2 linked regions of the Sinorhizobium meliloti genome follow. The protein of the gene in region 2 binds, or shares a complex with, the protein of the main gene of each other region. Links are inferred from orthologs where the notes say so. Each region holds a gene or a part of one and is shown on either strand. Other genes may lie near its edges.

Region 1 (2,972 bases), 2.4 Mb from region 2 along the record:
GACGGCGCGCTCCGGCGTCACGTAGAGGAGATCGAGTTCGTCTCTCGAAAGTGCGCGGCGGACCGCAATCGCCTCGTCCCGCGTCAATGAAGAGTTGAGTGCCGCGGCCCGGATGCCGAGCTGCTTCAGCGCTTCCACCTGATCGCGCATCAGGGCGATCAGCGGCGAAACGACGATGCCGACGCCCCGGCGGCAGAGCGCCGGGATCTGGAAGCAGAGCGATTTTCCCGCCCCCGTCGGAAAGAGCACGACGGCATCGCCACCGGCAACCACATGGTCGACGACCGCCTGCTGCTGGCCGCGGAAGGTGGAATAACCGTAGATACGCTTCAGGAGATCGAGGGGATTGCTGACGCCTTCCGTTTCGAACAGGCGGCCGGTGTTGTGGCTTTCGGGCATGGAATCGCTTTCATCGGGAGCACGCAGTATGGAGTCGAGGCTGATCGAAGGCAAACCCGCTCGGGCCGCTGCTCAACCTGCCCGTCGTGAGAGTATCGGCTACCGAGCCGCCGGCCCCTTGACGCGGCCGGAAAGCACGCCGAAGCCTTCGATGATCGCTTCGAGCTTGTCCATCCGGTGCAGCTCGAGCTGCACCTCCTCCATGGCGCGCACGAGCCGCTGACCCTGCTCCACGTCTTCGGAGGCCGTGGCTTCCGCGATCTCCCGCTCGAGCTCCCGCTTCTGCCAGAGCAGCGCCTTCGTCCGCCGATGAAGCGTCAGGGCCTGGAGATAACCTTCGCGCGCATCCTCCGGAGCCGCCGCCGCCGTTGCCGTCCAGAGCCGCGCATAGCGCACCTGCTGGTCCAGGGCGCCGATCAGCGCCGAGAAACCCTCCGCCTCGAGCTGCTCCATCAGGGTTTCCCGCGTCAGCCGCAATCCGTTGGCCGCCGCGGCGTTCAGAACCGCAGCCCAGCAGCGCTGCAGATCACGGTGGTCGAACTCGATCGTGGCGATCTCGTCATACTCGTCGAACAGCAATTGCGGATGATTGACGATCGTCAATGCAAGCACGCTCTCGCGAAGTACCGGCGGGCGAAGCGAGCCGCCGGCCTTCAGCATCTGATTGAGTTTGGAACTACCGGCGGTCCCAGCCTCCACGGCCGCGCCCATGACCGGATTGGGAGCCGGCGACCAGCCCCTGCCGCCCTGCCTGCCCGCCTGCCTCCCGCCCCGCTCGAACGGCCGCCTTTCGCCTCTGAACGGCGCGCTCCCCTGGAGAAACGCATTCAGGCGGTCGCGCATGTCCTGCCCATAGTGGCGGCGCACGCTCTCGTCGGCGATTACCGAGGTCACCTGCCGCAGCCGCGCTTCGAGTTCGGCGCGCTTTTCCGGCGTGTCGAAATCCCCGCCCTGCACCTCGCGCTGCCAGACCATGTCGGCCAGCGAGCGGGCATTGGCGAGCACCTTGTCGAAGGGCTCGCGTCCGTCATGGCGCACCACATCGTCCGGGTCCTTGCCCTCCGGCAACAGGGCAAAGCGCACGGACCGGCCCGGCTTCAAATGGGGCAGCGCGAGATCGACGGCCCGATGGGCGGCGCGGACACCGGCGCCGTCGCCGTCGAAGCAGAGCACCGGCTGGGTCGTCATCTTCCATAAGAGATCGAGCTGATTTTCGGTAAGCGCCGTACCGAGCGGCGCAACGGCATTTTCTATCCCCGCCTGATGAAGCGCGATCACGTCCATATAGCCTTCGACGGCAATGATCGTGCCTGCGCCATCGGCACCCTGCGAGGCCCGCCGGGCGCGGGCGAAATTGAAGAGCACATTGCCCTTGTGAAAGAGCTCGGTCTCGTTGGAGTTCAGATATTTGGCCGGGGCGTCCGGCGACATGGCGCGCCCGCCGAAGGCGATCACCTTTTCTCGCGCGGACGGGATCGGGAACATGATCCTGTCGCGGAAGCGGTCGTAGGAGACCGGAATGCCGTCGCCGTGCACGACGAGGCCGCAGGCTTCGATCTGCTCCTTGCCGATCCCCTTGCCGGCCAGAAACTCCTTCAGCGCATTGCGGCTGTCGGGTGCAAAACCGAGACGGAACGTCTCGATCGTGCGGCCGGTCAGTCCGCGCTCGCGCAGATAGGCGCGCGCCTTTGCCCCGTTCGCCGTCTGAAGCTGATCCTGAAAAAACTGCGTCGCCAGTTCCATGACGTCGAGCAGGCTCGTACGTTCGCGCTCGCGCTGCTCGGCCTGCGGATCCGGCTGCGGCATCGGGACGCCCGCCAGATCGGCGATCTGCTGCACGGCCTCCGGAAAACTCAGGCCCTCGAGCTCGGTCAGGAAGCGGAAATGATCGCCGGAAACGCCGCAGCCGAAGCAATGATAGCGGCCCTTGCGATCCTCGCAGTGGAAGCTCGGCGATTTCTCGCCGTGGAACGGGCAGCAGGCCCAATAATCGCCGCGCGAAACATTGGTCTTGCGTCGGTCCCAGGTGACGCGCTTGCCGATCACGTCCGAAATGGGGACGCGGTCGCGTATCTCATCGAGAAAGGACGGTGAAAAGCGCATGGTTACCTCTACTGCATGTCGCCCGAGCCCGTGCAGCGGCTTCGGGCAACGACATGCACGCAAACCTCCATATAAGCGGCATGGCCGAAGGAAGCCACAGGCAGCCTGCGCCTTGCCCGCTATTCACAGGCATGCGCTAAAGCCAAGGGGTAACGCTTGTCGGCCGGCGCGGCGCGGGTCGTTTGCCGTCAGCCGCCCAGGGAAGGCGCGCCCGCCGAAGCGGGCGCTGCGGCTTACTTCAGGAGGTCTTTGACCACCCCGGAGGCCTTGCCGAAGTCCATCTTGCCCGGATAGCGCTCTTTCAGGGCGTTCATGCACTTGCCCATGTCGCGCAGCCCGTGCGCACCGATTTCCGCGACGGTCTTGGCGCAGACTTCCTTGACCTTTTCCTCGGAAAGCTGCTCCGGCAGGAACTGGTTGATGATGGCGATTTCCTGCCGCTCCTGCTCGGCAAGCTCCGGCCGCCCGCC
Region 2 (7,952 bases):
TTCCGCTGGTCGTGTACTGGCTGGCGTAGGGCAGAAGATGCGGATAGAGGAAATAGGCCGCGGCGGCTGCGCCGACCCAGCTCGCCACCGACAGAACCTCGCGCGAGAAGCCGCGAACCATCGCGAGGACGGCTGAAAACAGCGCGACGCCGAGAACGATACCGTCGAGAATTGTGATGGGCATGTTGTCCTTACTCCGACTCCACCGCCAGGCGGCACATCCCGTTGATGCTCCAGGGCGCGGCTATTCCGTCAGTCCTCGTCATTCGTCTGTTGCAGGGCACGCCGCGATCCCGCGATACGCGCCACCAGATCCGGCAGGCTTTCCATCTCGCTCCAGCGGCCGTTGCCGTTCTTCGGCAACTCGGTCGATGCAGATGGCAGGACTGCCTGGGAGAAACCGAGTTTCTCGGCTTCCTTGAGACGTTGGGCGGTATGCGCAACCGGCCGGACTGCACCCGACAAGCTGACTTCGCCGAAATAGACGCAATCGGGCGGCAGGGCAAGCCCGGCAAGCGACGAAACCAGTGCGGAAGCCACAGCGAGATCGGCCGCCGGTTCGGAAATGCGATAGCCACCCGCGACATTGAGGTAGACGTCGTGCTGGCCGAGGCGAATGCCGCAATGGGCTTCCAGCACGGCGAGGATCATCGAAAGGCGGGCCGAGTCCCAGCCGACCACGGCGCGGCGCGGCGTTCCGAGCGATGTCGGCGCGACCAGCGCCTGTACCTCGACAAGCACGGGGCGCGTGCCTTCCATGCCGGCGAAAACCGCTGCACCCGGCGATTTCGCATTGCGTTCGCCGAGAAACAGCTCCGACGGGTTGGCGACCTCGCGCAGGCCCTTGTCGGACATTTCGAAAACGCCGATCTCGTCGGTCGGTCCGAAACGGTTCTTCACCGTCCTGAGGATGCGGTAATGATGGCCGCGGTCGCCCTCGAAATAAAGGACGGCGTCGACCATGTGCTCGACGACGCGGGGGCCGGCGATCTGGCCCTCCTTTGTCACGTGGCCGACCAGCACGACCGCCGTGCCCGTCTGCTTGGCGAAGCGGATCATCGCCTGCACACCGGTGCGCACCTGCGTCACCGTGCCGGGCGCGGAGTCGACGATGTCGCTCCAAAGCGTCTGGATGGAATCGATGATGACGAGGTCCGGGCGCTTGCCCTCGGAAAGCGTCGCGAGAATATCTTCGACATTCGTCTCGGCGGCAAGGAGCACGTCGCTGTCGGCGGCGCCGAGCCGCTGAGCACGCAGGCGGACCTGGGCGATCGCTTCTTCGCCCGAGACATAGATCACCCGGTGCTTCCGGCGTGCAAGCGCCGCGGCCGCCTGCATCAGCACGGTCGACTTGCCGATGCCCGGATCTCCGCCGACGAGCAGTGCGGATCCGCGAACGAAGCCGCCGCCGGTCACGCGATCGAGTTCCGAAATGCCGGTCTGGATGCGCGGCGCGTCTTCGATCTCTCCGGACAGCGTCGTAAGTGCGACGGGACGCCCCTTCTTCGGCGTGCGCATGGGACCGCCGCCGATCCCCGCCGTGGGATTATCCTCGATGATCGTGTTCCACTCGCCGCAGCCGTCGCACTTGCCCACCCAGCGGGAATGGACTGTGCCGCAATTCTGGCAGACGAACTGGGTGCGGGCTTTCGCCATAGATGTCGGCTTTCGGATGTTTGCGGGCAGATGGCGGAATTGCCGCCGCCCGAGAATCACTCTTGGCGGTCACATAATGCCGCGAAATCCTGTTTGAAAGGACGATATTCCTTTGCGCCTTGTTCAAGCGCCTCCGACATAGGTCCGATGATAGCGCCGGCCGAGGCTCGTCAGCAGCTCGTAGCCGATGGTACCGCCGGCGCGCGCGACGTCGTCGATGACGACATTGCGCCCGAAGACCTCGATATAATCGCCGGCACGTACGGCCGCTTCCGGCAGGTCCGTGACATCGAACAGGCTCAGATCCATCGTCACCCGACCGACATGCGGCACCTTCATACCATGCAGGAAACCGAAGGCGCCCGAGGGCATCGCCTGTCTGAGGGTGACGCCGCCGCCCGAAACCGAACGGTGGTAGCCGTCGGCATAGCCGATCGCGACCGTCGCAATGCGGCTGTCGCGGCCGAAGCGGACCGAGGCGCCGTAGCTTGCCGTTCCGCCGGATGGAACCGTCCTGACCTGCACGATGCGCGCTTCGGCGGTGACGACCGCTTTCATCGGATTGACCGCGCCATTTACCGCCTCGCCGCCATAGACCGCGATGCCGGGCCGGGTGAGGTCGAAGTGGTAGTCCGCACCGAGGAACACGCCGCCGGAATTTGCAAGGCTCGCCGGCACGCCCTCGAAGGCGGCGGTCACCTCGCGGAAACGCTGAAGCTGATAGCGGTTCATCGGGTGTCCGGGATCGTCGGCGCAGGCCAGATGGCTCATGACGAGGACCGGCGAGAAACTCGCAGGCCGCGCAGGGTCGTGGGCGAGGGCAAGCGCCTCCTCAGGCGACAGGCCGAGCCGGTTCATGCCCGTGTCGACGTGGAGAACGCAGGGGTGGTCGCCCCGTTCGGAAAGCGCTGCCATGAAGACCGCCAGCTGCTCTTCCGAGTTGATGATCGGCACGAGATCGTTCTCGAAGAAGAGCTCCTCGTTGCCGGGCCACATTCCCGCGAGAATGTAGATTCGCCCATCCGGAACAAGCGGGCGAAGATCGGCCCCTTCTTCGACACTGGCCACGAAGAAATCGCGCGCGCCGGCGGCATAGAGAGCCGGAGCGGCATGCACGACGCCGAGACCGTAGGCATCGGCCTTCAGAACGGCGGCGGCGCGGGCTTTTCCGGACCGCTCGTTCATCGCCCGCCAATTGTCGGCGAGCGCGGTGAGGTCGACGGTGAGCCTGCTGGAGGCGGAAAGAAACTCGGGGCTTTGCATACCGAAAACTCTGCGTGGGCGATATCGGCAGCAATACATCCAAGTGCCCCGCGCCGCAAACGGCCGACGCAATGCTCTGGCCGAAAGCACTTTCATGCAAGACGAGGCTCTCCTCGCCCGATAAGATCGTCCGATGGAAACGATCTCACAGGAAAAGGCCATCGAGGCCATGCCGCTCGAGGGAGCCGAGCGGACCCGTTTCTGGCGCGACCCGCGCTTCAAGGGCATGGAGTGCCTGAGCGCGACCTTCATCACGCATGAATTCGCACCGCACGCGCACGACACGTTCAGCATAGGTGCGATCGAAGCGGGTTCCCAGATCAGCACGATCAAGGGGGAACGATCGCAGACGGGCCCGGGAGATCTCTATCTCATCAATCCGGATGAAATCCACGACGGGCATCCGGGTCACGAAGGCTACCGCTACCGGATGGTCTATCCACCCACGGACCTGCTGGTCGAGATACTCGAGGATGTGACCGGCCGCTCCTTCAAGGGAACGCCGTCCTTCTCGCGGCTGCTTCTCACCGATAGAGAGCTTGCGCTCGGCTTTCATCGTGCGCACCGTGCATTGGAAGGCAAGGTCGGTACCCTGGAAGCGGACGAAAGCATGTTCGGGTTCCTGGCCAGGCTCTTCGAGCGCCACGGCAACGCTATCATCGTCCCCCTGCAGACGCGCGAGAGCTCAGCCGTGCACCGGGCACGCGATTATCTTGTTGAAAACTACACGCACGATATCGGGCTGGAGGAGCTTGCGAAGCTGGCGGGCCTCAGCCGCGCCCATCTGATCCGCGCCTTCCGAAAGGAATTCCACATCACCCCGCATGCTTTTCTCACCGACAAGCGGGTGCGGGAAGCAAAGGCGCTCCTGCGCAGAGGTTGGTCTGCGGCGGACACCGCCTATCACTGCGGTTTCGCCGATCAGGCGCATTTCAGCCGCCATTTCAAGGCTCGAACCGGCGTCACGCCGGGTGCCTATCGCTCAGCCTGATCACTTTCGTTCAAGACGGCGGTCTTCTGCCTGGTTACTTCCTGGGCACTTCCAGGAAAAGCGTGTGACGGTTTTCCGTCCGGAAGCGCGTAGTTTCAGAAGGTTAGTGTTGCAAGTACGGGAGATCCCAGGCGTGAAGAAGTCGCGGGCAGTCGAGGAATTCTGGGGAGGTTTCAGGGCGATGGCACCGCTCATCGTGGCGGTGATGCCGATCGGGCTCGTTTTCGGGGCCGTTGCCGCGACCAAGGGCCTGTCGAGCCTCGAAGTCGTGATGATGAGCGCGCTGGTCTTCGCCGGCGGTTCGCAATTCGTTGCGCTCGACATCTGGACTCATCCCGCCTCCTGGGCCGCTCTCGGATTTTCGGCGCTGCTCGTCAATATCCGTCATCTTCTGATGAGCGCATCGATCGGCACGAAGATGCCGGCCTTCTCGGGGCCGGCGAGATATGCCGCGATGCTTCTCCTTGCCGACGAGATCTGGGCCATGGCCGAGGTCCGGGCAGGTGAGTCGCGTCTCACGCCTGCCTGGTATGCGGGCCTTGCGGTGCCGTTCTATCTGGCCTGGGTGCTTGCCGGTCTTGCCGGCTCGCTCGCCGGCGCATTCCTCGGAGACCCGAAAGCGCTCGGTCTCGATTTTGCGTTTCCCGCGGTCTTCATCGTCCTGGTCATGGGCTTCTGGAAGGGACGTGAAACCGGCGCGATTCTCGCTGCGAGCGCCGCGGCCGCGGTCCTCGCACGCCAGTTCCTCCCCGGCGTCTGGTACATCGCAGCCGGTTCGGCGGCGGGCGTCGTTGCGGCGCTTTTCACCGGTGAACGTCAGGAAGCCCGCGCATGACGCTCGATCCGCACACGTTTCTTGCGATCGCCGCGATGGCCGTTGCGACGGTGCTGACCCGGCTCGGCGGTCTTGTCCTCATCCGTTTCGTGACGATAGGTCCGAAGCAGAAGCGGGCGCTGGAGGCGATCCCGCCGGCCGTATTGATGGCCGTCATCGCGCCGACGGCGTTGGTCACCGGGCCGGCCGAAACGCTCGCGGCCCTCGCCACAGCGCTTGTCGCCACGAGGCTGCCGCTGCTCGCGGCCGTGGCGGCCGGCGTGATTGTCGTGGCGGTTGCGAGGGTGTTCGTGGGGTAGAGAGGCGTCGCTGCGCCTTGAGAAAATGCCCCTCACCCTAACCCTCTCCCCGCAAGCGGGGCGAGGGGACCTGTTTGCATGCGGCTTGCCCCTTCTCCCCGCCTGCGGGGAGAAGGTCGCGGCAGCGGGATGAGGGGCCGCAATCAGCCTGTCAATGCTCGTACTGCGTGAACGACGGATCGGCGAGATCCGAGAAGCGCGTGAATTCCGACTGGAAGGCGAGCTTGACGGTGCCGGTCGGTCCGTGGCGCTGCTTGGCGATGATCACGTCGGCCGTGCCCTTCACCTTCTCCATCTGCATCTTCCACTCTTCGTATTTCGGATCGAATTCGTCGCGCGGTTCCATGTTCTTCACGTAATATTCCTCGCGGAACACGAAGAGGACGACGTCGGCGTCCTGTTCGATCGAGCCCGATTCACGCAGGTCGGAGAGCTGCGGCCGCTTGTCCTCGCGGCTTTCCACCGCGCGCGAGAGCTGCGAAAGCGCGATGATCGGCACGTTCAGCTCCTTGCCGAGCGCCTTGAGGCCGGTGGTGATCTCGGTGATTTCCTGTACTCGATTTTCGCCGGACTTCTTCGAACCGGTCATGAGCTGGATGTAGTCGACCACGAGCACGTCGAGGCCGCGCTGCCGCTTCAATCGGCGAGCGCGCGCGGCAAGCTGGGCGATCGAGATACCGCCGGTCTGGTCGATATAAAGCGGCACTTTCTGCATCATCTGGGAGCAGGCGACGAGCTTCTCGAAATCCGCCTCCGAAATATCACCGCGGCGGATCTTCGAGGAGGAGACCTCGGTCTGCTCGGAGATGATACGGGTGGCGAGCTGTTCGGACGACATTTCGAGCGAATAGAAGCCGACCACGCCGCCGTTCTTGGCCTTGAAGGAGCCGTCGGGCTGTACTTCCGGCTCGTAGGCGGCGGCGATGTTGTAGGCGATGTTCGTCGCGAGCGAGGTCTTGCCCATGCCCGGACGGCCGGCGAGGATGATCAGGTCCGATCGCTGGAGTCCGCCCATCTTCCCGTCAAGGGAATGGATGCCGGTGGAAATGCCGGAGAGATGACCGTCCCGCTCGAACGCCTGTCCGGCCATGTCGATCGCGAGCGCTACCGCGTCATTGAACGATTGGAAGCCGCCATCGTAGCGCCCTGTTTCGGCGAGTTCGAACAGCCGCCGTTCGGCGTCCTCGATCTGGCTCTGCGGCGGCATGTCGAGCGGTGCGTCGTAGGCGATGTTCACCATGTCTTCACCGATGGTGATCAGCGACCGGCGGAGCGCCAGGTCGTAGATCGCGCGGCCGTAATCCTCCGCATTGATGATGGACACTGCTTCGGCGGCAAGGCGCGCGAGATATTGTGCAACCGTCAGGTCGCCGACCTTCTCGTCGGCCTTGAGGAAGGTCTTGACCGTCACCGGGTTGGCAGTCTTGCCCATGCGGATGATTTCGCCGGCGATCTCGAAGATCCTGCGATGCAACGGCTCATAAAGGTGTACGGGTTTCAGGAAATCCGAGACGCGATAGAAGGCGTCGTTATTGACGAGAATGGCGCCGAGCAGGGCCTGCTCCGCTTCCAGATTGTTCGGCGCCTCGCGATAATGCTGTTCCGCCTGATCCTTGGCCAAAGGGGCGAGCTTTCGCGCTGCGTCGTTCATCGTTTTCCGTTTCCGCTTATGATCCCGTGAGGCACCCGGTTTGCTGACTGTTGCGCGCCGCGTCTAGTGCAGGCACGCAACAGTGGCGTGCCATACAACCCGGCCTGTCGCCTTTGCCCGTTGTTCGACTGATCCACAGGGGGACAAGGGAGAAGTTGTAAAAAAATACATTCTCACGCGATGCTGGTTGACGCCGCGGCCATGGGTAAAACTACCTGATTCGCATCCCCGCGTCCTCGATCGGCATCTTGAAAAATGCCCATGGCCGGATTAAATAGTGTCCAGATAGTTAGCATGCTAGTAATATGGAAAAGATACTAAATGCCGAAGCCAAACGACAATCGTGAACTGTTCGACGCACTTGCGACCGTCAACCGCAAACTGCGCTCGGTGTTCGACGCGCGGGTGAAGGAGCGCGGCCTGACGCTGCCGCGTGCGCGGATGCTGTTCGCGCTCGCCAGGAAAGAAGGTCTCAATCAACGCGAGTTGGCCGAAGAGCTCGATATCGAGACGCCGACGATCGTTCGGCTTCTCGACGGCATGGAAAAGCAGGGATTCATCGAGCGCCGGGTCGAGCTTTCCGACCGGCGTGCGAAGCAGATCCACATGACGGACGTCGGCCGCTCCGTGGCGGATGAGATCCAGAAGCTCGCGAGCGACATCCGCGAAGAGGTTCTGGGCGGGCTGCAGCCGCAGGAAATCGCCGTCGCGCTGAAGGTCGTCTGCAAGATCGCGACGAACATCCAGTCGATCGGTCGGAGTGGCGACCGATGAATGCCGTTGCCGCTCCCGGCTCGATGCGTATCGGCAAATCGGCTCTCTATATCGCCGGCTCCGCTCTCCTCTTTCTGACACAGGGGCTCGGTATGAATCTCGCGTCGGCCAATCTTGCGCAGGTCCAGGGGTCGCTTTCGGCCACGTCGGTGGAGGCGGCCTGGCTTGCCGCTGCCTACATGGCGCCGAATGTCAGCCTTTCGGCCGCTCTCGTGAAGATCCGCGCCCAGTATGGTCTTCGCCGCTTCGCAGAGATCGGCATCGTCGGATTCGTCATCGCTTCACTGATGAACGTCTTCGTCTCGGACCTTCATTCGGCGGTCGTCGTCCGCTTCATCAGCGGCATTGCGGCCGCGCCGATGTCGACCCTCGGCTTTCTCTATATGCTGGAAGCCTTTCCACCGGCGCGAAAGCTGACGGTGGCCCTCGCACTCGCCCTGACATGCACGACCTTGGCCGCTCCGATGACGCGGCTGATCTCGC

What was found. Proteins that work in one complex are often made in the same cells at the same time.
Region 1: the proteins of JOH52_RS00240 (region 2) and dnaG are in contact, whole or in part, in a crystal structure (PDB 2R6A), measured with the Geobacillus stearothermophilus proteins. The link is inferred for Sinorhizobium meliloti from one-to-one orthologs. Residues at the interface, in WP_033016901.1 of Geobacillus stearothermophilus: Ser13, Glu15, Ala16, Gln18, Glu91, Leu92, Asp94, Ala95, Val96, Pro97, Thr98, Ala99, Ala100, Asn101, Tyr104, Tyr105, Ile108; in WP_049624496.1 of Geobacillus stearothermophilus: Lys456, Leu457, Leu458, Pro459, Ala460, Asn463, Ala464, Leu467, Leu535, Leu536, Ile537, Ala538, Gln544, Glu545, Asp548, Tyr549, His552.

What each region holds. Positions count from the first base shown.
Region 1 is NZ_JAGIOS010000001.1:2,465,415-2,468,386, reverse strand. It holds dnaG (DNA primase), read right to left. Parts: upstream 2,503-2,972; coding sequence 499-2,502; downstream 1-498. Other genes in the region: JOH52_RS11670 (GatB/YqeY domain-containing protein), read right to left, coding at 2,736-2,972; recQ (DNA helicase RecQ), read right to left, coding at 1-453. UniProt on the Escherichia coli protein: RNA polymerase that catalyzes the synthesis of short RNA molecules used as primers for DNA polymerase during DNA replication.
Region 2 is NZ_JAGIOS010000001.1:47,362-55,313, reverse strand. Bases 4,446-7,281 are described here. They hold JOH52_RS00240 (replicative DNA helicase), read right to left. Parts: upstream 6,696-7,281; coding sequence 5,196-6,695; downstream 4,446-5,195. Other genes in these bases: JOH52_RS00235 (MarR family winged helix-turn-helix transcriptional regulator), read left to right, coding at 7,017-7,281; JOH52_RS00245 (AzlD family protein), read left to right, coding at 4,742-5,044; JOH52_RS00250 (AzlC family ABC transporter permease), read left to right, coding at 4,446-4,745. In the rest of the region: JOH52_RS00270 (CvpA family protein), read right to left, coding at 1-184; DNA repair protein RadA, read right to left, coding at 253-1,656; alr (alanine racemase), read right to left, coding at 1,780-2,919; JOH52_RS00255 (AraC family transcriptional regulator), read left to right, coding at 3,053-3,910; more of JOH52_RS00250, read left to right, coding at 4,092-4,445; more of JOH52_RS00235, read left to right, coding at 7,282-7,469; JOH52_RS00230 (MFS transporter), read left to right, coding at 7,466-7,952. UniProt on the Escherichia coli protein: The main replicative DNA helicase, it participates in initiation and elongation during chromosome replication. Travels ahead of the DNA replisome, separating dsDNA into templates for DNA synthesis.